DNA from 2 places in the Streptomyces violaceus genome. Region 1 is predicted to be linked to the other one. Evidence: riboswitches for the same ligand, from Rfam matches in the RefSeq annotation. Region 1 holds a riboswitch; the other holds the start of a gene.

Region 1 (14,897 bases):
AGGTGGTGCTGGGTTCCGCCCGGTTCGGCCGCATCGTGTCGTACGCGCCTCCCGGCCACCTCTACGGCCGGCTGTACGGGCGGGAGCTGCCCCGGCTCGAGGACGTCCCGGTGACCGGACTGTGGGACGAGCCGCTCACCGTGCCGCCGCTCGACGACGGCGTTCCCACTCTGCTGGTCTGTCTGCCCTCCACCTGGCAGCTGCTCGCCCGGCACACGGCGGCCCTGGCACGGCACGGCCGCGTGACGGCCCTGCACAGCACCGGCCCGGCCACACCGGCGGCCCACCAGGTCGCCGAACGCCTCGCGGACACCGGCTTCCGGGCGCACGAGCTGCTCGGCTCCACCGAGACCGGGGCCGTCGCCCACCGCCCCGTCGCCGGAGCGCACACGGCCGGCCTGCCCTGGCGCCTGCTGCCCGACGTGGAGGTGCTGCCCGGCCGCATCGCGGACGGCGACGGAGAGGTCCAGCGCCTGAGGGTCACCAGTCCTCGGCTGGCCCGCCGTACCGGCACCGAAGCGCCCCCGGACGAATGGGAGTTGCCCGATCTCGTCGCGCCGGTGACCCCGCGCACCTTCCACCATGTGGGGCGGGCGTCCCGGCTGGTCAAGGTGAACGGAGTGCGCTGCGACCTGGCCCACGTGGAGGACACGGCCCGCGCCTGCTGCCCCGGCCTCGACCTCGTCTGCGCGCCGGTCAGCGACCCGGTCCGGGGAGAGCACTACGAGGTGTTCTACGCCGGGCCCGAACCGGTCGAGCCGGCGGACCTGCGCCGGCGGCTGGGCCGGCTCCCCTCGGGGCTGCCCGCGCCGCGCGCCGTGCACCGCGTTCCCCGTATCCCCCGCAGCGCCACCGGCAAGGTCCTCACCGCCGAACTCACCGCCACCGCACGCCCCGCCCAGGAGGCCGAGCATGTCTGACGCCCCCACACCGCAGGACGCGATCACCGACTACGCGCACAAGGCGCGCTGGAACGCCGCGCCCGAGGCGCCGCGGCCCGGCGCACCGATGGCGCTGCCGTTGCCCAAGAGGGTGACGGCCCGCACCCGGGGCACGCTGACCGCCGAGGAGTGGCGCACCGCGGAGGCCGACTGGTCGGACCGGGCGGATGCCCGCTACCGGGCGACCGTCCAGCGCGCCCCGCTCGGCGCGGACGCGGCACCGGTGCGCGTGGGGGTGAAGGACACCGTGGACGTGGCCGGCTTCCCCACCCGGCTGGGCCTGCGCGGCCACCGCCACCACGCCCGGGTCTCGAACCCGGCGATCGCCGCCCTGCCGCCCGGACTCGCGGCCGTGACCGCCAAGGTCGTCACCACCGAGCTGAACATCGGGGTGGGATCGGAGTGCGTCAACCCCTACGTTCCGCACATCGACCCGGGCGGCTCCAGTACCGGTACCGCCGTGTCGGTGGCCGCCGGCATCTGCGACCTCGGCCTCGGCACGGACGTGCTGGGCTCGGTGCGCTGGCCCGCCGGGCAGTGCGGAACGGTGGGACTGCGGATGACGCAGCGCGCCTCCCTGCTGGAGGGGGTGTTCCCGCTCTCCCCGCCCATGGACGCCCTCGGTTGGGTCACCCGCAGCGCGGCGGACCTCGCGTACCTGTGGCCGCTGCTCGGACTCGACCGGCTCGGAGCGCAGCGCCCGGCCGGCGAGCGTCCCTTCCGGATCGGCGTCGTCTCGAACACCGAAGGGCCCGAGGGCACCTGCGGGCCCGTCATGCGCGGCGCGCTGGAGACGGCCTGCGGGCATCTGGAGGCGATCGGTCAGAAGGTCGGCCCGGTGCGGGCCGACGATCTGTGGGCGCTGCGCGGACCCGCCTGGGAGCTGTGCGCGCGGCAGGCCTGGGACGCCTACCAGGTGTGGCGGCCCTGGGTGCCCGCCGACCTGCACGAGACCACGCGAGGCGCGCTGGAGGTGGGTGCCAAGGTCTCTGACGAGCGCTACGCCTGGATCCAGGAGCGCCTGGCGCACACCCGCGCCACGGTCGAGGGCGACTTCGACGCCGCGGGCGTGGATGCCTGGCTGCTGCCCCTGGACCCGGCCGCTCCCCCGGACCTGGCCGCCGCCGACGCCCGGGTGTCGACCATCCCGTCCCCCGAAGACCCCGACTACGACCTGCGTGTGGCCTACACACCGCTCGCCAGCTTCGCCGGGCTGCCCGCGCTCACCATGCCGGTCGCCCGGGACGAGCGCGGCGCGCCGCTGTGCGTCCAGTTCATCGCCCGCCGCGACCACGAGCCGCTGCTGATGCGGCTGGCCGGACTGCTGGAGGAGGCGGTCGGCCCGCTCGGCTTCCGGCCGAGCTGAGGCGGCGGGCCCGCACCTCCGACCGCACCACGAGGACGACGGAAGGCAGTCATGCCCCTCCCCCGCCCATCCGATGACAGCCGATCGCCCGACACCCGGGTGCGTGACCTGCTGGACCGCAGCACCGCCCCACTGGAACCGACGTCCGCCGAGCACTCCCGTATGACGGCGGCCCACCGCACCCCGGGCGGCCGGGCGGGCCCGGGCCCGTTTCCTGCCGCTCGCCGTCACCGATCCCGACCCGGGCCCCGACGCCACCCACGCGGACGCCCGTCACGCCGCGGCGGTGTGACGCCCACAACCTTGGAGGAAAACCATGACCGCCACGCGCCTGCTGTTGCCGGCCCGTGCCCTGCAGCAGCCCGAATGGGCCTCGCTCGACGAACTCAAGGACGTCCTGCACTCCCTGGAGGCCAAGCCACCCTTGGTGGACGCCACCGCCTGCGCCGACCTCACCGCCGAACTCGGGCGGGCAGCCCGCGGCGAGGCCTTCGTGCTGCAGGCCGGAGAGTGCGCCGAGCGGTTCGCCGACGCCAACCCCGAGACCGTCCTCGCCAAGACGGACGAACTGCACCGGCTGGCCGACGAGTTCACCGACGCCAGTGGTCTTCCCGCCGTCCGGATGGGGCGGATCGCCGGGCAGTACGCCAAGCCGCGCTCCAGCCCGACCGAGACCCTGCCCGACGGGACCGTGCTGCCCGTCTACCGCGGGGACGCCGTCAACGCCCCCGAGCCCAGCCCGGCGGCGCGCACCGCGCTGCCGTCCCGGCTGCTGCTGGCCCACCGCAGCGCCGGTACGACCCTGAGCACCCTGCTCGAACGGGACATGGGCCTGGCCGGGCGGACGGCGTCCCAGCGCACGTACGCGGGACACGAGGCGCTGCTCCTGGAGTACGAGCAGGCCCTGGTGCGCCCCGACGCGGACGGGGGCCGCTACGGCTCCTCCGGCCACTTCCTGTGGATCGGCGACCGGACCCGTCAACCCGACCACCAGCACGTGCAGTTCGCGGCGTCGGTCAGCAATCCGGTCGGCGTCAAGATCGGTCCCAAGGCCTCGCTCGAGGACGTCCGCACGCTGGTGCGGATGCTCGGCGATCCGCGCCGTCCCGGCAGGCTCTCCCTGATCGTGCGCATGGGCCGGGACCACATCGTCCCGAAGCTGACCTCCCTGCTGGGGGCGCTCGGTGACGAGGCCGCCGGCGTGGCCTGGATCTGCGACCCGATGCACGGCAACACCCGGGTCAACGGCGCCGGGCAGAAGAGCCGCGTGGTCGGCGACGTCGTGGCGGAGATCGAGGGCTTCGTGTCGGCCCTGCACGCACACGGCCTGCGTCCGGCCGGCCTGATGCTGGAGACGGCCCACGGCCCCGTCACCGAGTGCGTCGGCACGGCGGCGGAGCTGGCCTCGCCCACGCCCCTGCCCCGCTACGAGTCGGCCTGTGACCCGCGGCTGAGTCCGCACCAGGCCGGCGAGGTGGTGGCCCGCACGGCGGAACTGCTGTGAGGCGGCGCGCCACCGCGCCCGCACGCGCGCCGCCGGGACGTGCCGGCGGCACCCGAACCCGAGAGAAGAAGCAGAGACCAGAGAAGGGGACAGCACATGGAGTTCCGCCGGCTCGGCCACAGCGGCCTCGTGATCAGCGAGATCGCCTACGGCAACTGGATCACCCACGGTGCCCAGGTCGACGAGGAGGCGGCGCACGCCTGCGTGCGCGCCGCGCTCGACGCGGGCATCACCACGTTCGACACGGCCGACGTGTATTCCGAGACCCGCGCCGAGACCGTGCTCGGCAAGGCGCTCGCCGGTCAGCGACGCGAGGGGCTCGTGCTCGCCACCAAGGTGTGCCACCCGGTGGGGCCCGGCCCCAACGACCGCGGTCTGTCCCGCAAGCACGTCGTCGAGGGCTGCGAGGGGTCGCTGCGGCGGCTCGGCACCGACTACGTCGACCTCTACTACGCGCACCGCTACGACCCGGACGTTCCGCTCGAGGAGACCATGCTGGCCTTCGCGGACCTGGTCCGCTCCGGCAAGGTCCTCTACATCGGCGTGAGCGAGTGGACCGCCGAGCAGATCAGCCGCGCCGCCGGCCTCGCCAGGGAACTGCGCGTCCCGCTGGTGGCCAGCCAGCCGCAGTACTCCATGCTGTGGCGGGTCATCGAGTCACAGGTCGTGCCCGCCTGCGAGCGGGAGGGACTCGGCCAGGTCGTCTGGTCGCCCCTGGCCCAGGGCATCCTGAGCGGCAAGTACCTGCCCGGCGCCGCGGCACCCGCGGGTTCCCGGGCGAGCGCCGAGGCCGGCAAGGGCTTCGTCGACATGCTGGTCGGCCACTGGATGAACGACGAGGGGGCGCTGCGGGCCGTCCAGGAGCTGGGGCCGGTCGCCGCGGACCTCGGACTGACGATGAGTCAGCTCGCGGTCGCCTGGGTCCTCCAGAACCCCTCCGTCTCCGCGGCCATCATCGGCGCGAGCCGTCCCGAGCAGGTCAAGGAGAACGCCGCGGCCTCCGGCGTGCGCCTGGAACCGGCTGTGCTGGACCGCATCGACGAGATCCTCTCGGCGTACATCGTGCGGGACCCGGCGAGGACGGGCTGACCTGTCGCGGGGCCGGTCGCGGGAACGAACGGGCCACACGGACGGGGCCGACAGCGCATGGAGAGGAGGATGAACGGCGTGGACGACACGGACGTCGCGGGCGGCGCACGGGAGGTGGGCCGCCCCGGAGCCTCCGGAAGGGCGGTGATCGTGACCGGCGGCAGCCGGGGGCTCGGGCGGGAGACCACGCTCCGGCTCGCCGCCCAGGGATGCGATCTCGCCGTGTGCGGTCGCGACGCCGCCTCGCTGGAGGCGGTGGCCGAGGAGGTGCGCGCCCGGCACGGGCGCACCCTCCACACGGAGCGGCTGGACGTGCTCGACGAGTCCGCCCTCGCGGCGTTCGTACGGGAGTCGGCCGCCCGGCTCGGCCGGGTGCACGGCCTCGTGACCGTCGCGGGCGGAGCGCGCGGCACGGACCTGCGCGGCACGGAGCCGTCCGACTGGGACCTGACGTGCCGGCTGAACGTCACCCATCCGGCGATCGCCCTGCGCGAGGCCGCCGACCACCTGGCCGGGACAGGGGGCAGCGCCGTGCTGGTCTCCTCCGTCTCCGGCTGGAAGCCCGCCCCGCCCGCCCAGTACGCGGCGGCGAAGGCCGCGCAGATCCACATGGCCTCCTCCCTCGCCCGTGAGCTGGGGCCGCGAGGGGTCCGGGTCAACTGCGTGTCGCCCGGCTCGATGCTGATCGAGGGCAAGGGCTGGGCCAGGCTCCGGGACGAGGACCCGCGGGCCTACCGCGCGTTCGAGAAGGAGTTCCCCGGTGGCCGGCTGGTCGATCCGCGGGAGGTCGCCGAGGTGATCGCCTTCCTGCTCTCGGACCGGGCACGGGGCGTCAACGGCGCGAACATCCCGGTGGACGGCGGCCAGAACGCGCCGAGCGCCTACGGCTACTGAGCCGGTCCCGGCCGGGAACAGGGCGATGTTCCCGGCCGGGGCAGCCGGGCTCAGCCGTCCAGGCCCTCGTGCCCCACATGGGAAACACCCTGCACGTTGAGCTGATCCTGCACATCGTCGAGCAGTTCACGCAGCAGTTCGGCAAGCTCTTCGCGCCGCGGGCCCAGGCGTTCCAGGAGCTGTGTCTCCCGGGCGAGCACCCGGTCCACGGTGCGCTCGACCAGCTCGTGGCCCGCCGGAGTCAGTTCGACCAGGACGGCGCGGCTGCGGCCGGGGGCGGGGCGGCGGGTGACCAGGTCGTCGCGCTCGGCGCGCGCGACCCGCTGCGAGATGGCCCCCGCGGTGACCAGGGAGTGCACCGCCAGGTCCCGGGTGCTCATGGTGTAGGGCTTCCCGCTGCGGCGCAGCACGCTGAGCAGGTCCAGGGTGGCCGGGTCGACCCCCGCCTCGGCGAGCACCCTCCGGCGGTCGTCGCCGAAGTGCTTGGCGAGCTGCCAGATCCTCGTGACCACGCCGATGGAACCCACCGGGGTCTGGGGCCGCTCTCGGCTCCAGGCAGCCGCGATGGCGTCCGCCGGGTCTTCTCCCGCCGGCCGGCGATCGCTTTCCTCTGATGCCCTCATGAGCTCACCCTCCACACTGACCTGCTACATTTAGATCTGAATTTAGCACTAAACATGCGCGCTTCGGCGCACCCTTCGAAACCGAGTGGTGATATGCGCACGCAGACACGGAAAGCGAGTCCGAAGGCCGGGGCAGAGGCCGGGGCCGCCACCGCGACCGGCCCTCCCCGGGCCACCGGGCGGGACTGGGCGGGACTCACCGTGGTCCTGCTCGCGATGTTCATGAGCCAGATCGACATGTTCATCGTGAACGTCGCGGCTCCGGGGATCCAGGCGGACCTGAACGCCGGGTTCGGCCAGCTCCAGTTCGTCATCGACGGTTACGTGATCGCCTACGCAGCGGGCATGGTAACCGGCGGCCGGCTCGGCGACCGGATCGGCCGCAAACGCACCTTCCAGTACGGGGTGGCCACCTTCACCCTGACCTCCCTGCTGTGCGCGCTCGCGCCCAGCCCGGGCACCCTGATCGCCGCCCGGGTGCTCCAGGGCCTGTCGGCCGCGGTGATGACACCGCAGGTGCTCTCCCTCATCCGGGCCGTCTTCGTGCACGAGCGCGACCGGGCCCGAGCGGTCGGGGCCTACGGTGCCTCCATCGGCGCGGGCGTCATCGCCGGCCTCGTCGGCGGCGGCCTGCTGCTCGACCTCGACGTCGCCGGTCTGGGCTGGCGCATGATCTTCCTGATCAACGTGCCGATCGGCGCGGCGATCCTGTGCGCGGCCGTGCCCGCCGTCACCGAGAGCCGCAGCGCCGATCTGCCGCGGCTCGACATCATCGGCGCCGTCTTCACCGCCGTGCTGCTGCCGCTCGTGCTCATCCCGCTGATCCTCGGCGGTGAGCACGGCTGGCCCTGGTGGACGTACGGCTGCTTCGCTCTCGGCGCGGCCGGCGCCGTGGCGTTCCTGCGCTGGGAGCGCCGGACGGAGGACCGGGGCAACGACCCGCTGCTGCCGAGCCGGCTGCTGCGGGCCAAGGGCTTCCCGCTGAGCATGGGCACCGTGCTGCTGTTCTTCTCCGGCAACGCCGGGCTGTTCCTGGTCCTCACGTACCACCTCCAGTCGGGCCTCCGGCTGACGCCGCTGGCCGCGAGCATGGTCTTCGTACCGCTCGGCCTCGGCTTCATCGTGGCCTCGGCGGCCTGCCGCAGGCTCGCCGCCCGGTTCGGCATCGGGGTGTCGGTGGCGGGCGGCCTCGTCATGGCGGTCTCGCTCGCGGCCGTACCCGCCGTCACCGGCCTGGACGGCACCAGCCAGGCGGTCGGGCTCGCCGCGGTGATGGGGGTCTCCGGATTCGGGCAGGGTCTGGTCGTCGCCCCCTTGGTGGACACCGTCCTCTCCCGGGTCCACCCGGACGACGCCGGCGCCGGATCGGGTGTGCTGAACACCGTCACCCAGGCGGGCATGGCCTTCGGTGTAGCGGTCATCGGGGCCCTGTACCGCGGCTTCCTGGGTACCAATCCACAGGCGCCGGGTCCCGACACCGGCATGGCCGACTTCGCGGAGGCCTTCCACCTCACCGCGTACGTCCTCGCGGCCCTCGCCGTCGGCACCGCGCTGCTCGCCGTACGGCTGGGCCGCGTCCCCGCCGGCGCGCGACCCGCGGCGGGTGCGCATGCCGAAGGCGTCCAGGGCCCGGCCGGCCGATCCGCCGTACGCCCGGACACGGCCACCGGCGCCGATACGGACCGCTGACCTCCGTCCGCGGCAGGCGGCCGGCGTCCGACGCCGCGCCTTCTCGGCCGGTCCGGCCGAGAAGGCGCGGCGCGGGCTGGTGCGCAACGGCCTCGGTGGTGACCGCGCGTCAGGCGTCGCCGTACGCCTCCCCGCCCGGTTCGAACCCGGCCGTCCCGGCGGTCGTGTCGGCGAGCCAGGACCGGAAGGCGTCCACATCGGCGTCCGGGAGGGCGAGTTCGATCGTGACCGCCTCGCCGTAGCGCACGTCCCGTACCTCGCGGCCGGTGGTGCGCAGGTCGTTCTCCAGCTTGCCCGCCCGCTGGTGGTCCACGGTGACGGTGGCCAGGCGAAACCTGCGGCGAGTGCGCGAGCCGAGCGCGTCCAGGGCCTCGCCGACCGCTCCGCCGTACGCCCGGATGAGGCCGCCGGCGCCGAGCTTGACGCCGCCGTAATAGCGGGTGACGACGGCGACGACGTACCGCATGTCGCGGCGCAGCAGCATCTGGAGCATGGGGACGCCGGCGGTGCCGCCGGGTTCGCCGTCGTCGCTCGCCTTCTGGACCGAGGCGTCGGCGCCGATGACATAGGCCCAGCAGTTGTGGCTGGCGGCGGCGTGCTCCTTGCGGACCGTGGCGATGAAGTCCTGGGCCTCCTGCTCGGTGGCCGCCGGGGCGAGGGCGCACAGGAAGCGGGAGCGGTTGACCTCGGTCTCGTGCACGCCCGCGCGGGCGACCGTGCGGTATTCGTCCTGCATCCGGCCAGCCTATGCGGGCGCCCGGGAGCGGGCCGGACCGGTCCGCGGCTACTTCTTCGCGCCCCGGGGCACGATCACGGACGTGAGCAGCGCGGTGCCGGGGGTGAGGGACCGCCAGGTCGTGCCGCGCCAGGACAGAACGGCGATAGCCGAGGTGGGGACTTCGTACCGACCCGCTCCAGGGTGTCGTCGAGCCCGTCGGCGGCGAGCGCCAGGACCAGTTCCTCCAGGCCGGGGTTGTGCCCGATCAGCAGCAGTGTCTCCACCTCTGCCGGTACCTCGTGCACGACGGCGAGCAGGCCGGAGGGACCCGCTGCGTACAGTCGCCGGTCGTGGCGGACCGGCGGGGGCGTGCCCCACTGGCCGGCGGCCAGGTCCCAGGTCCCGCGCGCGCGAACGGCCGTGGAGCACAACGCGAGGTCCGGCAGCCAGTCGGCCTCGGCCAGCGCGCGCCCGGCCGCGGGGGCGTCCCGGCGGCCGCGCGGGGCGAGGGGGCGTTCGTGGTCGGCGACGTCCACGGGCCAGGCGGACTTGGCGTGCCGCAGGACGACCAGGCGCCGCAGTGGGCCGGCTCCGGCGCGCTCGATCATGACGGGGATCCCAGGTCGTGGGTGAGGTCGAGGCCGAGGAGCCGGTCGGCGTACGCGTACGTCTCGAAGCGCGCGCCGTCGGGCAGCTCCGGCTCGGTCTCGACATGGTGCAGGACGTCCAGTACCCGGGGCAGGTCCAGGTCGTCCTCCCAGGCGTCGCGCAACCGTCGGCGCACCTCGTCGGGGACGGGCCGCGAGGGCAGCCGGGCCCAACCGGCGACCGCGCCGCGCCACCGGGCGAGGGTGACCCGGGCCTCCTCGAACGCCGCCGCCTCCAGCCGGGCGGGGGCCCTGTGATGCCGGGCGAGCAGGGCGAGACGCAGGACACCGGGGTCGATGTCGTCCCGCGTGTCCAAGTCTTCGGAATGTGCGGGGGCGACATCGATCCGCACGCCGTCAGTCGCCGCGCCGCCCTCGACCGCGACATGGATGACCTGGGCCTCGCCCAGCCCCGCGCTCACGTCGGGGCTGTCCTCGAAGGGCCGGATGCCGAGCGCCGCGGCGCTCGCGCGCAGCTCCGCTTGCTGTCGCCCGCCGGTCAGCAGCGCCCACACCGGTGTGCCGCCGAACTCCAGGGCCCGGACGAGCAGGTCCGCGACGAGCAGCACCCGCAGGCTCGTCATGTCGAAGCCGGGCGCGTGCACCTCGACACGGGTCAGGCCCCGGCGGGCCGGGGCGGCGTCGACCGGCTCGCCGCTACGGGCGTCGATGATGCGCAGCACGAGGCGAGCGTAGGCGGGTGGGCGGGCACACGCAGGCATGTTCGGCATTTTCAGGCCACCGTGGCGGGAAGCACCCCACCAATGGCGTGCAAGGGACCAGGGTCGGCAGGTCTCAGGCCAACGTGCCCAGGAAACGAACGTGGGGCCGCTGTTCGGGCCCTTCGCGGCTGACGGCGGCCCGCACCCCGTACACCTCCGCGATGAGCTCTTCGGTGAGGACGTCGCCCGGAGCACCGCCCGCCACGACCGTCCCCCCGCACAGGACGACGACCCGGTCGCAGTACATCGCCGCGAGGTTCAGGTCGTGCAGCGCGACGACGGTGGTGACCGGCAGGCCGGTGACCAGGCCGAGCAGATCCAGTTGGTGGTGGATGTCGAGGTGGTTGGTCGGCTCGTCCAGGAGGAGTTCCCGGGGTTCCTGCGCGAGCGCGCGGGCGATCTGCACCCGCTGGCGTTCGCCGCCCGAGAGGGTGTGCCAGGGCTGGCCGGCACGGGCGGCGAGGCCGGTGCGCTCCAGGGCGGCGCGTATCGCCCGCTCATCGTCCGCAGAGGCGGGTGTCCAGGCGCGGCGGTGCGGGACGCGGCCCAGCCGTACGACGTCCACAACCGTCAACTCGACCTGTGTGTCGGCCTGTTGCTCGACCATGGCGAGGCGGCGGGCGACGGTACGGCGGGGCAGGTCGCCCAGCGGGGTGCCGTCGAGGGTGACGACTCCGGCGGTCGGCGTGAGCAGCCCGGCCAGCAGCCGCAGCAGCGTGGACTTGCCGGAGCCGTTGGGACCGAGGACGCCGACGGTGGAGCCGGGTTCGGGCGCGAGGACGACCCCGTCGAGGATGAGACGCCCGTCGGCACGACGGCTGACCCGGTCGGCCCGGATCCCGGCCCGCACCGGCGCTTGCGTCTCACGGGCGTGTGTCTCGGTCACCGCACCCTCCGCGTCCGGTAGAGCACCGCCACGAACGCCGGCACCCCGATCAGCGAGGTCACGACCCCCACCGGCACCTCCTGCGGATCCAGGACCGTACGGGCCAGGGTGTCGACCCAGACCAGGAACACCGCACCGGCGAGGGCGGTGACCGGCAGCAGCCGGGCGTGCCCGGGTCCGGTCAGGGCCCGGGCGGCGTGCGGCAGGACCAGCCCGACGAAGCCGATCGCCCCGGCCGAGCTGACCAGCGCGGCCGTGAGCAGGGCGGTGACGCACAGCAGCACCAGGCGGGTGCGGGCCACGGACACCCCGAGCGCGGCCGCCGCGTCCTGCCCGAAGGCGAAGGCGTCGAGGGTACGGACGTACGACAGGCACACCACCAGCGCCACGGCCAGGACGGTGAAGCACAGCCACACGTCGGTCCAGCCGGCCCCGCCGAGCGAGCCCAGGAGCCAGAACAGCACGCCCCGGGTCGTCTCGGCGTCGGCGGCGGTCAGCACGACGAAGGAGGTGAGCGCGGAGAACAGCTGCATGGCGGCCACGCCCGCGAGGACGACCCGGTCGGTGGTGTCGCCGAGGGTGTGGCTCAGCAGCAGGACCAGCGCGAAGGAGACCAGGGCACCGAGGAACGCGCCCGCGGACACCGGGACGACACCGCCGCCCACGCCCAGCACGACGATGACGACCGCGCCCGTGGAGGCACCCGAGGACACCCCGAGCACGAACGGATCGGCGAGCGGATTGCGCAGCAGCGACTGCATCACCGCCCCGCACACGGCCAGTCCCGCCCCGCACACGGCCGCGAGCAGGGTGCGCGGCAGCCGCAGCTGCCAGACGATCCCGTCCCGGATCGGCGTCAGGTCGGAGCTGCCTAGCCCGATGTGCGCCGCGACGACGGACCACACGTCCCCGACCCGGATGTCGGCCGGTCCGATGGTGATCGCCAGGGCCATGGAGACCACCAGCAGCAAGGCGCCCGCGACACCGAGCGCCGGTCCGCGGACGGTCACTTCACGAGCCCGAACTCACGCAGTCCGGCCGCGACCTTCTCCACGCCCTCGACCGTGCGGATCGTCGGGTTCATGGCCTGCCCGCTGAGCAGCACGTACCGCTTGTGCCTGACGGCGTCCATGTTCTTGGTGACCGGGTTGGACTCCAGAAAGGCGATCTTCTTGGCGGCGGACTCGGCGGTCTGCGAGTCGCGGGTCAGGTCGCCGATGACGAGGACATCGGGGTTGCGGTCGGCGACCGTCTCCCAGTTGACCTGCGGCCACTCCTCGTGTGTGTCGTCGAAGGCGTTCTTCGCGCCGAGGGCACGGGTCATGATGCCGGGCGCCCCGCAGCAGCCGGCCATGTAGGGCGACTCGGAGTTGGCGAACCAGTACAGAAGGGAGACGCCGGAGGCGTCGACGCCCCGCGTGGCCTTCTTCATCCGCTGCTGGAGGGAGGCCACGAGCTTGTCGCCGCGGTCCTTCACTCCGAACACGGTCGCGAGGTCCCGCACCTCGCCGTAGACGGCCTCAATGCCCAGCGCCTTGTCGCGCTTGCCGTCGCCGCCCCCCGAGTTGTCCTTGCCGGCGCAGTCGGACGGGGAGACGTACGTGGGCACGCCGAGCTTCTCGAACTGGTCGCGGGTGGCGACGCCGCCCGTGCCGAGGGTGGAGACGAAGGACGCGGCGACGAAATCGGGGTCGGAGTCCAGGACCCGTTCGAAGGAGGGGTTGTTCTCGGCGATGCGCGGCACCTTCGCGTTGGCCTTCTCCAGCCCCTTCATCACGGGGTCGGTCCAGGTGGCCGTGCCGGCCATGCGGTCGGCGAGGCCGAGGGAGAGCAGGATCTCGGTGGTGCCCTGGTTGAGGGAGACGGCGTGCCGGGGCGCCTTGTCGACTCGGACCTTCCGGCCGCAGTTGTCGAGTGCGGCGGCCGCCTCGGCCGTCGGGGCCTTCGAGCCCCCGCAGCCGGTCAGGAGCAGGGAACAGGCCGCGAGCAGAACGGCGGCACGGGCGGGTCGGGCGAGGGGCAAGGAAACCAGTCCTCAGGCGTCGAGGGCCCGATCGCGGAGCCCGGTCGTACGGTGCTCCCCCGCCGCCGGCCGGCCGCGGAGGCCGCCAGCAGGTCTTCGGACTCGGGTTCACCCGGTGCGAGGCGCCTTCCCGTACGGCACACGAGCCGTTCAGTGGCAGAGGCCCCGCCCGTCCCCCTCACCGCTGCGCGTCAGTTCCGGATTCGCACCGGATTCCCTGACCCACGTACATGGGTTCGACTGGCCTCGGCAAGCTATCACGGAGGGCGTCGGGGAATGACCGCGCACCCTGCGTCGTTGCCCGGACAGCAGCTCTTCCGCGACTCCCGAGGAGGCCGCCGGTGTACGGCGACGACGCAACGGTCCGCAGGATCCTCACCGAGCTCGGCGACACCTGGGCCGTGGTGGGCCTGTCGTCGAACCGGCAGCGCGCGGCGTACGGCGTAGCCGCGGTGCTCCAGCGGTACGGCAAGCGCGTCGTGCCCGTGCACCCCAAGGCGGAGACCGTGCACGGCGAGCAGGGGTACGCGAGTCTGGCGGACGTCCCCTTCGACGTGGACGTCGTGGACGTGTTCGTGAACAGCGACCTCGCCGGAGCGGTCGCGGAGGAGGCGGTCGCGAAGGGCGCCGGGGCGGTGTGGTTCCAGCTCGGCGTCATCGACGAGACGGCGTACGACCGCACCCGGGCCGCGGGCCTGGAGATGGTGATGGACCGCTGCCCGGCGATCGAGATCCCGCGGCTCGGGTGACGGTCACGACCGGCGGGCCCGCTCCATAATGAGCGCATGACCCACGCCTCCCCGCCCGCGGACGCAGGCTCCCCTCGACGTTTCCCGGTCGTCGTCGTGGGCGCCGGACCCGCCGGGCTGACCATCGGCAACATCCTGCGGGCCGCCTCCGTGGACTGCCTGGTGCTGGAGACCGAGACCCGGGAGTTCATCGAACAGCGGCCCCGGGCCGGGGTCATCGAGGAGTGGGCCGTACGCGGCCTGGAGAAGCGGGGCCTCGCCCGGAACCTGCTGGACCGCGCGGAGCTGCACACCGCGTGCGAGTTCCGCTTCGACGGGGAGCGATACCGGTTCCACTACGGCGAGATGACGGGCAGTCATCACTTCGTCTACCCGCAGCCGTTGCTGGTGACGGACCTGGTGCGCGAGTACGCCGACATGCGGGGCGGAGAGATCCGCTTCGGGGTCCGGGACGTGGAGCTGCACGACCTCGACACCGACCGGCCCTCCGTGTCGTACACCTGCCCGGAGACGGGCGAACAGCGGGTGGTGCACTGCGACTTCGTGGCCGGCTGCGACGGGGCGCGCGGGGTGACGCGGGCCTCGCTGCCGCCGGAACAGGTCAAGGTCGCACGGCACGACTACGGCATCGGCTGGCTGGCACTGCTCGCCGAGGCCCCGCCGTCGGCCGACTGCGTGCTGTTCGGCTGTCACGAGAACGGCTTCGCGGGCCAGATGCCCCGCAGCCCGGAGGTGACCCGCTACTACCTCCAGTGCCCGCCGGGCGACGACCCGGAGAACTGGCCGCACGAGCGCGTCTGGTCGGAGCTCCAGCAGCGCCTCGGGGCCGCCGGTGTGCCGCCGCTGACGGAGGGGCGGCTGATCGAGAAGCGTGTGCTGGACATGCACGACTACGTGGTCGAGCCGATGGTGCACGGCCGGCTCCACCTCGCGGGCGACGCGGCCCATCTGGTCGCCCCCATCGCCGCCAAGGGCATGAACCTCGCCCTGCACGACGCCTTCCTGCTCGGTGACGCCCTGGTGGCCCACCTGACCACGGGTGACGA
Region 2 (14,897 bases), 4.6 Mb from region 1:
GGCGCTGCCCGTCTTCTCCGTGCCGCTGCTGCTCGCCCAGATGTCGTTCCGGCGGTACGCCGCCGTCCGGGCCACCTACCGCCAGACCATCGCCTCCCTCGCGCGGGCCACCGAGGTCGCCGGCTACACCCCCTGCGGCCACGCCCGGCGGGTCGCCGCGCTCGGCCAGGCGGTGGGTCGGGACCTGGGCCTGACCGAGCCCGAACTGGCCGTGCTGGAGTACGCCGCGCTCATGCACGACATCGGCCAGCTGAGCCTCGTCGACCCGGTGCCGGCGGGCGCCACCGCCGACCTGCCCGCCGCGGAACAGCGGCGGATCGCGCTGCTCGGCGGTGCCGTCGTACGGCATACGGGGGTCGACGAGTCGGTCGCCGTGGTCGTGGAGCGGCAGGCCGACCCCTACGCCGAGCAGCCGCTCGCCGCGCGAATCGTCCGGGCCGTGAACGCGTACGAGGAGAAGTCCAGGGAAGGCGGGCCCGGCGGGCCGCTGACGGCGCTGGAGGAACTCCGGCTCGCCACCGCCGGGAAGTACGCGCCGGAGGTGGTGGAATCACTGGCCCGGGTACTGGCGAGGGGCAGTCTGACTCTGCCCGTGGCTGGGTAACCCATGGGTAATGAGCGCCTCGGAGGCCGTACGTGGTTGGATGCGAAGGAGAAGGTGTCCGGGGGCTCGAAACACAGCTACGGCCAGCCCACCGAACGGAACTGGCAGGCGGGAATCGTGAGGATCTTCGGCAAGGGACGGCACCGGCCCTCCGCCTCCTGGCGGCAGGCCACAGACCGGGCGTTCACACTGATCGGCGACGGCCGGTACGAGGACGCGGGCGCACTGTTGACACGTGCCGCCGACCTGGAGCCCTGGTTGTCCGAGTCGTGGTTCAACCTCGCCCTGCTGCACAAGTTCCGGCACGACTGGGAGCAGGCGCGGGCGGCGGGCCTCAGGGCCGTGGCCCTGCTCGACCGGGACACCGGTGCGCCCGACTGGTGGAACGTCGGCATCGCCGCGACCGCCCTGCAGGACTGGCCGCTGGCCCGGCGCGCCTGGCAGGCCTACGGGCTGCGGATGCCCGGTTCCGCCATCGCCGCCGGCGAGCCCGTCGGCATGGACCTCGGCAGCGCGGCCGTACGGCTGTCCCCGGAGGGGGAGGCCGAGGTCGTGTGGGGGCGGCGGCTGGATCCCGCGCGGATCGAGGTGCTGTCCATCCCGCTGCCGTCGTCGGGGCGACGCTGGGGCGAGGTCGTGCTGCACGACGGGGTGCCGCACGGGGAGCGGACCACGGCCGCCGGGCACACCTATCCGGTGTTCGACGAGATCGAGCTGTGGGCCCCGTCGCCGGTGCCGACCTGGGTGGTGCTGCTGGAGGCGGCGACCGAGGCGGACCGTGACGCGCTGGAGCAGCTTGCCGGGGATGCCGGGTTCGCCGCGGAGGACTGGTCTTCTTCGGTGCGGTTGCTGTGCCGGATGTGCTCGGAGTCCCGGATGCCGTCGGACGAGGGTGACGGGGAACATCTCGATCCGCATGATCACAGTGAGCCGGGGCATCCCGGGCCGCTGGGGCATCGGACGGACGGGCAGCTCTGGGTGCCGGAGCGGGAGTGCGGGCTGGCTGCGCCGGCTTCGCTGGTGAGGGGGCTGCTGGACGGGTGGGTTGCCGACAGCCCTGATTCCCGTGACTGGCGGGATCTGGAAGAGGTCTGTTAGCGCCGTTGTCGGGTGCGGCTGCGTCGTGGTTGCTCGCGCCCACGCGGCGGAGCCGCAGATCGATACAGCCCCGCGCCCCCAAGACAAAGAAGGGCGTCCGAACAGCGGCGTAGTCTGTATCCGCATCTCAGCCCGGTTTGGTTCAGGAAGGCGTACGTAACGTCATGGCTCAGCAGGACACCGATCAGCAGCGCGCGGGCGTGCTCCCCGTCGATGACGAGGGGTACGTGATCGACACGGAGGACTGCGAGGAGCGCGAGGCGGCCTGGCGGGAGCGGGGGACCTCGCGGCCGATCACGGTGGTCGGGAACCCGGTGCTGCACAAGGAGTGCAAGGACGTCACCGAGTTCGGCGAGGAGTTCCAGCAACTCGTCGCGGACATGTTCGCCAGCCAGCGCACCGCCGAGGGCGTGGGCCTGGCCGCCAACCAGATCGGTGTCGACCTGAAGGTCTTCATCTACGACTGCCCCGACGACGAGGGTGCCCGGCACACCGGAGTGGTCTGCAACCCCCGGCTCGTCGAACTGCCCGCCGAGAAGCGCAGGCTGGACGACAGCAACGAGGGCTGCCTGTCCGTGCCCACCGCGTACGCCCCGCTCGCCCGGCCCGACTACGCCGAGGTGACCGGGCAGGACGAGAAGGGCAACCCGATCAAGGTGCGCGGCACCGGATACTTCGCTCGGTGTTTGCAGCACGAGACCGACCACCTGTACGGCTACCTGTACATCGACCGGCTCTCCAAGCGTGAGCGCAAGGACGCGCTGCGGCAGATGGCCGAGAACGAGCCTCGCTACCCCGTGGTCGCGAACGACTGAGACTTCACACGCACCAGGCGAACGGCGTCTGTTCGGGTTTCCCGCCTTGAACAGGCGCCGTTCGGCTGTGCCGTTCGCCTGTCCGTCGCACGTTCGATCGCTTCTGCTCTCCTGGTGATCCGTTCCCCGTCACACACCGGGAGGATCCCGGCACTGTGGGGTAGTGAATGAAGCAAATACGTTCCCAGAGCGGTCAGTTGTAGTGCTGAATGGGATGAGCGGGGTATGCAACGGCGCACGCCCGGCACGAAGGGAGGGGCGCCCGCGCCAACAGGCGGCCGAGAGGGGTTAGTTCGTGCATGCTTTGTCACACGGCACCACATCGACACCGACCACCATCGTAGTTCCACCGTCGCTCTCTCTCCCGGTGATCGAGGCGGCGTTTCCCCGGCAACTCCACCCGTATTGGCCGAAGTGCCAGGAGAAGACCCGGGCCTGGCTGCTCGAAAAGCGGCTCATGCCTGCGGACAAGGTGGAGGAATATGCCGACGGCCTTTGCTACACCGACCTCATGGCCGGGTACTACATCGGCGCCTCCGACGAGGTCCTCCAGGCGATCGCGGACTACAGCGCCTGGTTCTTCGTCTGGGACGACCGGCACGACCGCGACATCGTGCACGACCGTCCGGTCGCCTGGCGGCGGCTGCGGGACCGGCTGCACGCGGCCCTCGACTTCCCCGGGGCGCACCTGCACCACGAGGACTCACTGGTCGCCGGGTTCGCGGACAGCGTGCTGCGGCTGTACGCCTTCCTGCCGAGGACGTGGAACCTCCGGTTCGCCCGGCACTTCCACGCGGTGGTCGACGCATACGACCGGGAGTTCCACAATCGCACCCACGGAATCGTGCCCACGGTCGACGAATATCTCCGGTTGCGCCGGCTCACCTTCGCTCACTGGATATGGACGGATCTGCTGGAGCCGACTGCGGGATGCGAACTACCCGACGCCGTGCGGAAACACCCGGCATATCGGCGGGCGGCGCTGCTGAGCCAGGAGTTCGCCGCCTGGTACAACGACCTCTGCTCCCTTCCGAAGGAAATAGCGGGCGACGAGGTGCACAATCTCGGAATCAGTCTCATCACCCATGAGGGGCTGACACTGGAACAGGCGGTCACGGAAGTCAGACGCCGTGTCGAGAACTCCATAACGGAATTTCTCGACGTCGAACAGGAAGCATTACGGTTCGCCGACGACCTCGCCGACGGCACCGTGCGGGGAAAGGAACTGAGCGCCGCCGTGCGGGCCTGTCTGAGCAATATGCGCAACTGGTTCAGTTCCGTCTACTGGTTCCACCACGAGTCCGGCCGGTACATGGTCGACAGCTGGGACGACCGGTCCACGCCCCCGTACGTCAACAACGAAGCGGCAGGTGAGAAATGACCGTCGAGTCTGTGCGGCCCGGAGCCCTGGCTCCGGATCTGCGTGAGCCGCCCCGGGCGGGCGGCGGTGTCCCGGGCCTCGGCCACGGCTGGAAGCTCGTGCGCGACCCGCTGGCGTTCATGTCCCGGCTGCGCGACCACGGAGACGTGGTCCGCCTGAAGCTGGGGCCGAAGACCGTGTACGCCGTCACCACCCCGGACCTCACCGGCGCACTGGCGCTGAGCAACGACTTCATCATCGCCGGGCCGCTCTGGGAGTCCCTGGAGGGCCTGCTCGGAAAGGAGGGAGTGGCCACGGCGAACGGGCCGCGGCACCGGCGCCAGCGGCGCACCATCCAGCCCGCCTTCCGGCTCGACGCCATCCCCGCCTACGGGCCGATCATGGAGGAGGAGGCGCACGCGCTGACCGAGCGCTGGAAGCCCGGCGAGACCGTCGACTGCACCTCCGAGTCCTTCCGGGTGGCCGTGCGCATCGCGGCCCGCTGTCTGCTGCGCGGCGACTACATGGACGAGCGGGCGGAGCGGTTGTGCGTCGCGCTCGCCACTGTCTTCCGCGGGATGTACCGGCGGATGGTGGTCCCGCTCGGGCCGCTCTACAAGCTGCCGCTCCCGGCCAACCGCGAATTCAACCGTGCATTGGCCGATTTGCATCTCCTGGTCGACGAGATCGTGGCCGAGCGCCGGGCATCCGGTCAAAAGCCGGACGATTTGCTGACGGCATTGCTGGAGGCGAAGGACGAGAATGGCGACCCCATCGGGGAACAGGAGATCCACGATCAGGTCGTCGCGATCCTCACCCCCGGCAGCGAAACCGTCGCCTCCACGATCATGTGGCTGTTGCATATGCTCGCGGAACACCCTGAACAGGCGGACCGGGTGCGTGACGAAGTAGAAGCCGTCACCGGTGGGAGGCCGGTGGCATTCGGGGACGTCCGGGGACTCAGGCACACCAACAATGTCGTCGTCGAGGCCCTGCGTTTGCGCCCCGCCGTCTGGATTCTGACGCGCCGGGCGGTACGGGACACGGAACTCGGCGGATACCGGATTCCGGCCGGGGCGGACATCGTATACAGCCCGTACGCGATCCAGCGCGACGCGAAGTCGTACGAGCGGAACCTGGAGTTCGACCCCGATCGCTGGCTGCCGGACCGGGTCAAGGACATCCCGAAGCACGCCATGAGCCCGTTCAGCGTCGGCAACCGCAAGTGCCCGAGCGACCACTTCTCGATGGCCCAGCTGACGCTGATCACGGCGGCGCTGGCCTCCAGGTACCGCTTCGAGCAGGTGGCCGGTTCGAACGACGGCACGCGCGTCGGCATCACGCTCCGGCCGCACGAGCTGCTGCTGCGGCCGGTGCCGAGGTGACAGGCGGTGATCGTCAGGCCGCTTCGGGGCCCCTGAACGTGCGCCGGTAGGCGTTCGGCGTGGTCCCGACCGACCGGACGAAGTGGTGGCGCAGTGTGGCCGCGTTGCCGAACCCCGTTCGGCCGGCGATCGCGTCCATCGTCTCGTCCGTCGCCTCCAGCAGCCGCTGGGCCAGCAGCACCCGCTGGCGCAGGACCCAGCGGTAGGGAGTCGTCCCGGTCTCCTGCTGGAAGCGGCGGGCGAACGTGCGCGGGGACATGTGGGCGTGGGCGGCCAACTGCTCGACGGTGACCTCTTCGTCGAGGTGGCGTTCCATCCACGCCAGCACGTCGCCGATCGTGTCGCCCTCGGAGTGCGGCAGCGGGCGCTCGATGTACTGGGCCTGGCCCCCGTCACGGTGCGGCGGCACCACCATCCGCCGGGCGATCTTGTTGGCGACCTCGGTGCCCTGCTCCTTGCGCACCAGGTGGAGGCAGGCGTCGATCCCCGCGGCCGTGCCGGCGGAGGTGATCACCGGGTCCTCGTCGACGTAGAGCACGTCCGGCTCCACGACCGCCCGGGGGTACTGCCGGGCGAGGGCCCGCGCGTGCTTCCAGTGCACGGCGCAGCGGCGGTCGTCCAGCAGCCCGGCAGCGGCCAGCACGAAGGCGCCGGAGCAGACGCTGAGCACCCGGGCGTCGCGGGCGACCCCGCGCCGCAGGGCGTCCAGCAGCTCCGGCGGGAACTCACGGGACGCGTAGCCGTGCCCGGCCGGCACCGCGATCAGATCGGCCGTCTCCAGCCGCTCCAAGCCGTGCTCGACCTGTACCGAGACGCCCGAGTTCATGCGCAGCGACGGGCCCTCGGCCGAGGCGACCGCGAAATCGTAGACCGGCAGGCCGTCGTCACTGCGGTCGGTGCCGAAGACCTCGCACACCACACCGAGTTCGAAGGGGTTCACGCCGTCGAGCAGAACGACGGCCACGTTCTGGAGCATGTCTCCAGTGTGCCTCGCCCGTGGCAGTAATTCGAGGGTCCACGGCAGTACTGCCACTGACGGTAAGGAGTCATCGGCGCGACAGTGGTGTCCATGGAAACGAACCAGGTACAGACACTCATCGCCATGATCTTCGTACTGGGGACGCTGGTCCTCCTGGTCCTCCCGTCAGTGATCGGCATCGTGCGCGACAGGCGCGTCGACCGTCAGATCTGGGAGGCCCAGGAGGCCCAGGAGGCCCGGGAGAGCGAGTGGGCTCAGAAGTCCTCGTCCAGGTCGACGGTGCCCTCCACCGCCACCTGGTACGCCGAGGGCCGCCGCTCGAAGAAGTTTGTCAGCTCCTGAACCCCCTGGAGCTCCATGAAGGAGAAGGGGTTCTCGGAGCCGTACACCGGAGCGAAGCCGAGCCGGGTGAGCCGCTGGTCGGCGACGCACTCCAGGTACTGCCGCATCGACTCGGTGTTCATGCCCGGGAGGCCGTCACCGCACAGGTCGCGCGCGAACTGCAGCTCGGCCTCGACGGCCTCCCGCAGCATGTCCGTGACCTGCTGCTCGAGCTGGTCGTCGAACAGCTCCGGCTCCTCCTTGCGGACGGTGTCGACCACGTCGAAGGCGAAGGACATGTGCATCGTCTCGTCACGGAACACCCAGTTGGTGCCGGTGGCCAGGCCGTGCAGCAGGCCCCGGCTGCGGAACCAGTAGACGTAGGCGAAGGCACCGTAGAAGAACAGGCCCTCGATGCACGCGGCGAAGCAGATCAGGTTCAGCAGGAAACGGCGGCGGTCGGCCTGGGTCTCCAGCCGGTCGAGCTTGTCCACCCCCTCTGTTCCATCAAATGCAGCCATCCACTTGAAGCAGAACCCGGCCTTCTCGCGGATGGAGGGGATGTTCTCCACCGCGTCGAAGGCGGCGGCGCGGTCCTCCGGGTCGGGGAGATAGGTGTCGAGGAGCGTCAGGTAGAACTGGACGTGGACGGCCTCCTCGAACAGCTGCCGGCTCAGATACAGCCGCGCCTCGGGGGAGTTGATGTGCTTGTACAGCGTCAGCACCAGGTTGTTCGCGACGATCGAGTCGCCGGTGGCGAAGAACGCGACCAGCCGGCCGATCAGGTGCTGCTCCGCCGGGGACAGCTTGGCGAGGTCGGCGACGTCCGAGTGGAGGTCGACCTCCTCCACGGTCCAGGTGTTCTTGATGGCGTCCCGGTAGCGCTCGTAGAAGTCCGGGTAGCGCATGGGGCGCAGGGTGAGCTCGAAGCCGGGGTCGAGAAGGTTCTGGGTGCTCATTACTGGCAGGCCTCGCAGGACTCGGGGTTTTCCAGGGAGCAGGCGACCGCTTCGGGATCCGGGGTGGCCTGCACGGGGACAGTGGCCTGTGCCGCGCGGGCGATGCGGGTCGCCGGGCGCGAGCGCAGGTAGTACGTCGTCTTCAGCCCGGCCTTCCAGGCGTACGCGTACATCGAGGAGAGCTTGCCGATGGTCGGCGTCTCCAGGAACAGGTTCAGGGACTGGGACTGGTCCAGGAACGGAGTCCTGGCCGCCGCCATGTCGATCAGGCCGCGCTGCGGGACCTCCCACGCCGTGCGGTAGAGCGCCCGTACGTCCTCGGGGATCCAGGCGAACTCCTGCACCGAGCCGTTCGCCTCGCGCAGCGCCTCCCGGCTGCGGGCGTCCCACACGCCGAGCCGCTTCAGCTCGTCCACCAGGTAGGAGTTGACCTGGAGGAACTCACCCGACAGCGTCTCGCGCTTGAACAGGTTGGACACCTGCGGCTCGATGCACTCGTACACGCCCGCGATGGAGGCGATGGTGGCCGTGGGCGCGATGGCGAGGAGCAGGGAGTTGCGCATGCCGGTCCCGGCGATGCGCTCGCGCAGGGCCGCCCAGCGCTCGGGCCAGGTCAGCTCCACGTCGTAGTGGTCGGGGTGCAGCACGCCCCGGGCCGTACGGGTCTTCTCCCAGGCCGGCAGCGGGCCGTTGCGCTCGGCGAGGTCGGCGGAGGCCTCGTACGCGGCGAGCATGACGCGCTCGGCGATGCGGGTGGAGAGCGCCTTGGCCTCGGGCGAGTCGAAGGGCAGGCGCAGCTTGAAGAAGACGTCCTGCAGGCCCATGGCCCCGAGGCCGACCGGACGCCACCGGGCGTTGGAGCGGCCCGCCTGCTCCGTCGGGTAGAAGTTGATGTCCACGACCCGGTCGAGGAACGTGACGGCCGTACGGACGGTCTCGTCCAGCCGCTCCCAGTCGAGGTCGCTGGTCGATGTATCGACAAAGGAACCCAGGTTGACCGACCCCAGGTTGCAGACCGCCGTCTCCCCGTCGCTGGTGACCTCCAGGATCTCCGTGCAGAGGTTGGAGGAGTGGACGACGTGGCCCGGCTCGGCCGTCTGGTTGGCGGTGCGGTTGGCGGCGTCCTTGAAGGTCATCCAGCCGTTGCCGGTCTGCGCGAGGGCGCGCATCATGCGGCCGTACAGCTCGCGGGCGGGCAGGGTCTTCTTCGCCAGGCCCTTCGCCTCGGCCGCCCGGTACGCGGCGTCGAACTCCTCGCCCCACAGGTCGACCAGCTCGGGCACGTCCGAGGGGGAGAACAGCGACCACTGCGCGTCGGCGTTCACCCGCCGCATGAACTCGTCCGGCACCCAGTGCGCGAGGTTCAGGTTGTGCGTACGGCGGGCGTCCTCGCCGGTGTTGTCGCGCAGCTCCAGGAACTCCTCGATGTCGGAGTGCCAGGTCTCCAGATAGACCGCGGCCGCACCCTTGCGGCGGCCGCCCTGGTTCACGGCGGCGACCGAGGCGTCGAGGGTCTTCAGGAACGGGACGATGCCGTTGGAGTGGCCGTTGGTGCCGCGGATCAGCGAACCACGAGCACGGATACGGGAGTACGACAGCCCGATGCCGCCCGCGTGCTTCGACAGGCGCGCCACCTGGTGGTACCGGTCGTAGATCGAGTCCAGCTCGTCCTTGGGGGAATCGAGGAGGTAGCAGGACGACATCTGGGGGTGCCGGGTGCCGGAGTTGAAGAGGGTGGGGGAGGAGGGGAGGTAGTCGAGGCGGCTCATGAGCCCGTAGAGGGCGGCGACCTCGTCGACGGACTGTGCCGTGTCGTCCTCGGCGAGGCCGGCGGCGACGCGCAGCATGAAGTGCTGGGGCGTCTCGACGACCTTGCGGGTGATCGGGTGGCGGAGCAGGTAGCGGCTGTGCAGGGTCCGCAGGCCGAAGTAGCCGAAGCGGTCGTCGGCGGCCCGGTCGATCAGCGCGTCGAGCCGGGTGGCGTGCAGGCGCACGAACTCGGCGGTCCGGTCGGCGATCAGGCCCTCTCGGTGGCCGACCGCGACGGACTCGGTGAAGGACGTGACGCCCTGGGAGGCGGCCTCCTCGCGGATGCCGATCGTCAGCAGGCGCGCGGCCAGCCGGGAGTAGGCGGGGTCCTCGGAGATGAGGCCGGCGGCCGACTCCGTCGCGAGCTCGCGCAGCTCCGTCTCGTCCGCCCGCGCGGACCGGCCGCGCAGCGCGGCGGCGGCGACCCGGCCGGGGTCGGCGTCGGGGAGATCGGCGGTCAGCTCGGTCAGGGTCCGCAGCAGCGCGGCACCGGGACCGTCATGCTCTTCTTCGGCGGCTGAGACCGGTTCGGCTGGCGCGATGGTCACGTGGGGCTCTCCCTCGCTCGGCAAGGGGCCTCGCACAGGGCAGGGGGCAGCACACGAGCGCACGCGGCGTCGCGTCCACCGGCCCATTCCACGAGGCCCGGACGTCAGGGCACCCCGGCCGGACGGCCGGGTGCGCTGTCGGCAGGTCCTCGGACTGACTCCCGTGCATGACGTTTCTGGGAACAGACATGCACAAGTACACCGTTGCGGGACAGTTCCGGATTCGCACCGGATTCCCCTGCGGCGACAGCGAGCACGAGCATACATCTTGTGCCGGGTTCCGGTGGCACCCCCAGATGTTGTGTCGCGCGGGTTTCGGAGCGTCAACTGGTAGGTGAGGAGAGTTCACCAAGGGGCCCGGGGGGTACGGCGGCGTTCCTCACGCTTCGCCACCGGGTTGCGGGGCGTGTCGGGAGTGCTTCCATGGAAGTAGGTGCCGACGTCCGCGGTCCTCCGCACTGGGAACCAGCTCGCCCTCGGAGGGAGTACTCACCATGACGAGGGTCGTCCGTCGCACACCGGGCAAGGAGCGGCCGCACAACGCGCCGATGGCCACGCTGGATCTGCGGCGGGCGGCGAGACGGACCAGCCGCGTCGTCCTCGGCCACTGGCACAGCCTGACCATCCGTCTTGAGGCCCGCCGCGGCACCACCCGGCCCAGGAAGTGGCGCAGGTGGTTCTCCTACACCAACGTGCTCCGGATGGTCTGGGCGGTCGGCGCCCTCGTGGTCTTCGGCTGGATCGGGGCCGGCGTACACATGCTGGTCAGCGACCAGACGACCACGGTCGAGAGATGGCAGCAGGAGCCGGGGCTCGACGCCCTGCTCCGTTTCATCGGTCCGGTCCTCACCGCTTCGGTCGCCGCCGCGCTCTTCATGTTCTGGTGGTACAGCTGGAACAAACGGCGATACCTCGTGAAGGCGCGCAAGGACCCGCACAAGCTCGTGCTCACGGCCGGGCAGGACTCCACCGAGATCGTGGGTCGCGAGGAGCTCGCGCAGGTCATCGCCCAACGGCTGAGGCAGCGCAGCACTCGTCGGCCCTATCTGCTCGTGGGCGGTGTCGGCACGGGGAAGACCGCCGTCCTCGTGCGGCTCACCGAACTACTGGCCCAGGAGCGTGCCGTGCCCGTGCCGATCCGGCTGCGGGACGCCGACGGCGGGACCGATCTGAACTTCGAGCGCATGGCCAGGCAGCGTTTCGCCGAGGTGGCGCCGCAGGGCATTCTGGCCCGCACCAAGACCGATCGGGTCTGGCAGCAACTGCTTGCCGACGACAAGCTGGTCGTCATCGCCGACGGACTCGAAGAGGCTCTCCTCGACGGCGGTGTTCAGCAGAACCGGGACAACATCATCCGCTGTGCCATCGAACGCGCTTATGAGGAGCGGCTACCGGTGGTCATCGCCTCCCGGCCGCACAGTCCTCTGGACAGCACGCCCGCCGCGATCGTGGAGCTGGAACCGCTGAGCGAGGAGGAGGCGCTGCAATTCGTCAAAGCCTCCGTACCGGGGACGGACGAGCGCCGTGTGGACTGGATCGTGGAGACGGCGGAGGTGACCGAATCGCCCGTCTACCTGCAGATCGCCCGTGAACTGCACCGGCACGGCGCCCTGGAACGGGACCGTCCGACCGACGACCCGAAGCGTCTGAACACACGCAGCCGGGACCGGAGCACGCTTCGGTTGTGGCTGTTGGACACCTGGGGCCGTGCCTTGCACGAGGGCCGACTGTGTGAGGACGTCGCGCTGACCCCGCAGGAGCGCCGGGACACCCTTGCGGTGGTCTCCGCTCTGGCCTGCGTGGGACTGCTTCAGGACAAGCTGGAAGTGGACTTCGCCGAGTTGCTCGGCCCGGACGTCCAGCCCGGCAGAGTGCGATACGTCGGGGCCGAGGCAGGCCACTTGTGGACCAGGGCGCGCGGCACCGACGGGTACGGCAGCCACGGGAACGCCTTCTCCGAGTGGCACCGGGAACAGATCTGGGCCGCGCTCCGCGCCAGGCTCGGCGACGAGGAGGCGAGGCGGCTGCAGAAGGGGAACATGGCGCAATGTCACGCTGTGCTCGCCCGTCTGGTGGGCAACGCGGACAAGCTCGGGCTGTTGGAGAGCTCCGAGACGAAGGCGCGCTTCCCGCACAGCATCCTGCAGGCCTACTTCGGCTTCCGTCTGCTGAGCCGCATGGAGGAGGCCGACGTCGGCGAGCTGATCGCGCAGGCGCTGCAGTCGCCCGGCCCCGGCCGTGAGTTGCTGGTCGCGGTCGTGTTCATGTCCCGGGGGAGGGTGGGGAGACGTTCGCCCCGAGTCGGCGGCGTCGGGGCCGGGTTCCAGGAGGGGAAGGATGAGCTGTCGCTGAGCAGCCCCGTGCGTGGGCGCGCCCTCTCCGAGCGGCTCTGTGAGGCCGCGCAGCACCGACCGGACGACCCGAAGACCCTCGACCTCTACGCCGCTGCCCTCGAAGTCGAGAGTGTGGAAGCCGACCCCGGACGGCTGGGCGACATCGTCGGGAGGGTGGCGGCCGACTGGTCGGGCATCCAGGGAGATCAGCGCACTCTCGAGGATGCGAAACTGAGGCTGCTCAAGCAACTGGGCGCGGCTTCGCGGGTGGCTTCCAAGAAGATCGACACCACGGCGATGTACGAGAAGATCTTCGAGCTGGGCATCGCTGAGCCCTCGTACTCCATCCGCCTGGCCGTCGCCCAGGAGTTCGGCAGCGGCGGCAACGAGGCGTTCGCCGTGATCCGTGAGCGGGTCGGTCTCAACAGTGACCCCATAGGGGAGTACAACGCCAAGATCCTCGAAATGAAAGCCGAGAACACGAGGGAATTCGAAGCGTGGACCTCGAGAATGGGGCAGGCCAGATCCGCCCGTGCGTCCTCGCCTGCCGCGTCCTTCGAGGCCATCGATCGGCTGCAGATCGAGCGGGAGGAACTCAACCAGCGGTACGAGAACCAACGGGTCGAACTGCTGCGTGAGTTCGTGATGCGGGCCTGGATGCTGCCCATGTTGCTGGGGTCGGTCGACGACTCCCACCGTGGTGAGGCCCGGGAGCGCCTCACCAAATGGCTGCTGCACCTCGACCCGGCCCACACGGACGGCGCCCCCGATATGCCGCTCGCCCTGGAGGCGGCGCTGGCCCAGGGTTTCAAGTACGCGGCCAACCGGCGCCAGCGTCATCCGAACACGGATACCGGCAGAAGCGTGGACCTGATCCGGCAGGCGGAGACCGTACTGCAGCAGACCCGGTGCTGGTACTCGCAGCTCAGCCTGCTTCAGGCGCTGTGCCTGTGGAGGCTTCCGGACCGGCTCGGCCACCATGACCGGGACGGCGACACGGCAGGGCCGAGCGACGATCACCACGCATCGCGCGAGCCGCTCCTGACGATCGGTGGTTCCACCGCCGTGCAGACCGTGCGGCGCTGGCTGGCGATGGCCGGCACGGTGAACGCACCGCCCGGCCCGCCCGGTGCGAACGGCGACTCGCCGCGGCGGCTGCTGCACCCGTTCGTCGCCGAGGCGGGCGATCTGGTGGCCCTCGCCCTGGAGACCGGACAGCCCGAGCGTTTCCTCTGGATCGACGAGAAGGGCGTCGCCGACAACATCGGTTCCCGTGCGGACCACTCCGGCGCCTACCGCAAGCACAACCTGTGGATTCCGCCCTCGGTCGGCTGGAGCACTCTCGACGGGCGGGCCCAACGCCTCGTCGCCGACGTGCTGGTGATGCTGAACCTCATCGACCGGGACGGAAACCCCGACGAGGTCGAGGAGCGCATGGCCCGCGCGGAGCAGTCCGGCATGCCTCTCCCGCCGTGCCTCTGCACGAACCGCGAGCCGCTGCAACCCGGCGCGCGGGTCGGTACCGCGACCCCGCCCGCACCCGGCACCGCATGTCTGCCCGACTGCAAGTTCCAGCTCTGCCCGTACCCTCCCCATGGCTGTGTGCCCCGGGGAGAGATCCGGGAGCCGTTCTGCCGCCAGCAGCAGGCCCTGCTGCCCGGACGCCTGCGCCGCTGGTTCCCCAGGCTGTTGCGCCGGAAGACGCCACCTTGGGTGAGCATGCGCGTCCGTGAGCTGGACCGCTTCTGGCATGCGATGGCCGCACGCACCCGCGACTAGGGCGGCGGCCGGACACGCCAACGGGCCGCCGGGTGCTCTCCCGACGGCCCGTCCTGCGCCGGGATCAGTGCGAGGTGCCCGCCGTGGCCGGCGGCAGCTCCACCTGGACCCCCGGGTCGCCCGCGTCGGCCGTGTAGTCCTCCGGCTTGGTCTCGTCGATGCCGTCGGGGGCCTTGAGGGCCTTCAGGACGAAGGTGAGGACCACCGTCACCACCACGTTCAGGACGAACGCCGTGAGGCCGATGTAGCCGATCTCGCCGATGCCGGGGATCTCCTTCGAGGAGCCGCCGAAGTGCTTCTGGGTCGGCGAGGCGACCCCGTACGCGGCGGCCGTGCCGTAGACCATGCCGACCGCCCAGCCCGCGAGCAGCGCCCAGCGGTGGAACCAGCGAGTGAACAGGCCGCCGACCAGGGCCGGGAAGGTCTGCAGGATCCAGATGCCGCCGAGCAGCTGGAAGTTGATGGCGACGGTCTTGTCCATGGTGAGGACGAAGGCCAGCGCGCCCACCTTCACCAGCAGGGAGACCAGCTTGGATACCTTGGTCTCCTGCGCCGGTGTGGCGTCGGGCTTGATGAAGTCCTTGTAGATGTTGCGGGTGAAGAGGTTCGCGGCCGCGATGGACATGATGGCGGCGGGCACGAGCGCTCCGATGCCGATCGCGGCGAAGGCCACGCCCGCGAACCAGTCCGGGAACATCGTCTCGAACAGCTGCGGGATCGCCAGCTGCCCGTTCTGCACCTTGATCCCGGCCGCGATCGCCATGAAGCCGAGCAGCGCGAGCAGGCCCAGCATCAGCGAGTACAGCGGCAGGATCGTGGTGTTGCGGCGGATCACCTCACGGCTGCGCGAGGACAGCGTCGCCGTGATCGAGTGCGGGTACATGAACAGCGCGAGCGCCGAGCCGAG

Evidence for each region. Region 1 has a riboswitch for cobalamin ahead of OG542_RS34505 (ABC transporter substrate-binding protein). Riboswitches for the same ligand answer to the same signal wherever they lie in the genome.
Region 2: it holds a riboswitch for cobalamin, as region 1 does, so the genes downstream of both, OG542_RS13300 (ribonucleoside-diphosphate reductase subunit alpha) here and OG542_RS34505 (ABC transporter substrate-binding protein) in region 1, are expected to answer to the same signal.

Annotation. Positions count from the first base shown of each region.
Region 1 is NZ_CP107911.1:7,649,232-7,664,128, reverse strand. It holds gene OG542_RS34565 (class I adenylate-forming enzyme family protein) at 1-920, shown strand, start outside; gene OG542_RS34560 (amidase) at 913-2,307, shown strand; gene OG542_RS34555 (3-deoxy-7-phosphoheptulonate synthase) at 2,624-3,811, shown strand; gene OG542_RS34550 (aldo/keto reductase family protein) at 3,908-4,900, shown strand; gene OG542_RS34545 (SDR family NAD(P)-dependent oxidoreductase) at 4,970-5,794, shown strand; gene OG542_RS34540 (MarR family winged helix-turn-helix transcriptional regulator) at 5,845-6,417, opposite strand; gene OG542_RS34535 (MFS transporter) at 6,511-8,106, shown strand; gene OG542_RS34530 (YigZ family protein) at 8,216-8,842, opposite strand; partial or broken gene OG542_RS34525 (SixA phosphatase family protein) at 8,891-9,432, opposite strand; gene OG542_RS34520 (hypothetical protein) at 9,429-10,193, opposite strand; gene OG542_RS34515 (ABC transporter ATP-binding protein) at 10,267-11,079, opposite strand; gene OG542_RS34510 (FecCD family ABC transporter permease) at 11,076-12,089, opposite strand; gene OG542_RS34505 (ABC transporter substrate-binding protein) at 12,086-13,102, opposite strand; cobalamin riboswitch at 13,173-13,362, opposite strand; gene OG542_RS34500 (CoA-binding protein) at 13,444-13,851, shown strand; gene OG542_RS34495 (4-hydroxybenzoate 3-monooxygenase) at 13,888-14,897, shown strand, end outside.
Region 2 is NZ_CP107911.1:3,004,774-3,019,670, reverse strand. It holds gene OG542_RS13340 (HD-GYP domain-containing protein) at 1-604, shown strand, start outside; gene OG542_RS13335 (tetratricopeptide repeat protein) at 722-1,702, shown strand; gene def (peptide deformylase) at 1,867-2,517, shown strand; gene cyc1 (epi-isozizaene synthase) at 2,813-3,898, shown strand; gene OG542_RS13320 (bifunctional albaflavenone monooxygenase/terpene synthase) at 3,895-5,262, shown strand; gene OG542_RS13315 (GlxA family transcriptional regulator) at 5,276-6,238, opposite strand; gene OG542_RS13310 (hypothetical protein) at 6,332-6,583, shown strand; gene OG542_RS13305 (ribonucleotide-diphosphate reductase subunit beta) at 6,496-7,521, opposite strand; gene OG542_RS13300 (ribonucleoside-diphosphate reductase subunit alpha) at 7,521-9,878, opposite strand; cobalamin riboswitch at 10,002-10,141, opposite strand; gene OG542_RS13295 (NACHT domain-containing protein) at 10,373-13,990, shown strand; gene mctP (monocarboxylate uptake permease MctP) at 14,055-14,897, opposite strand, start outside.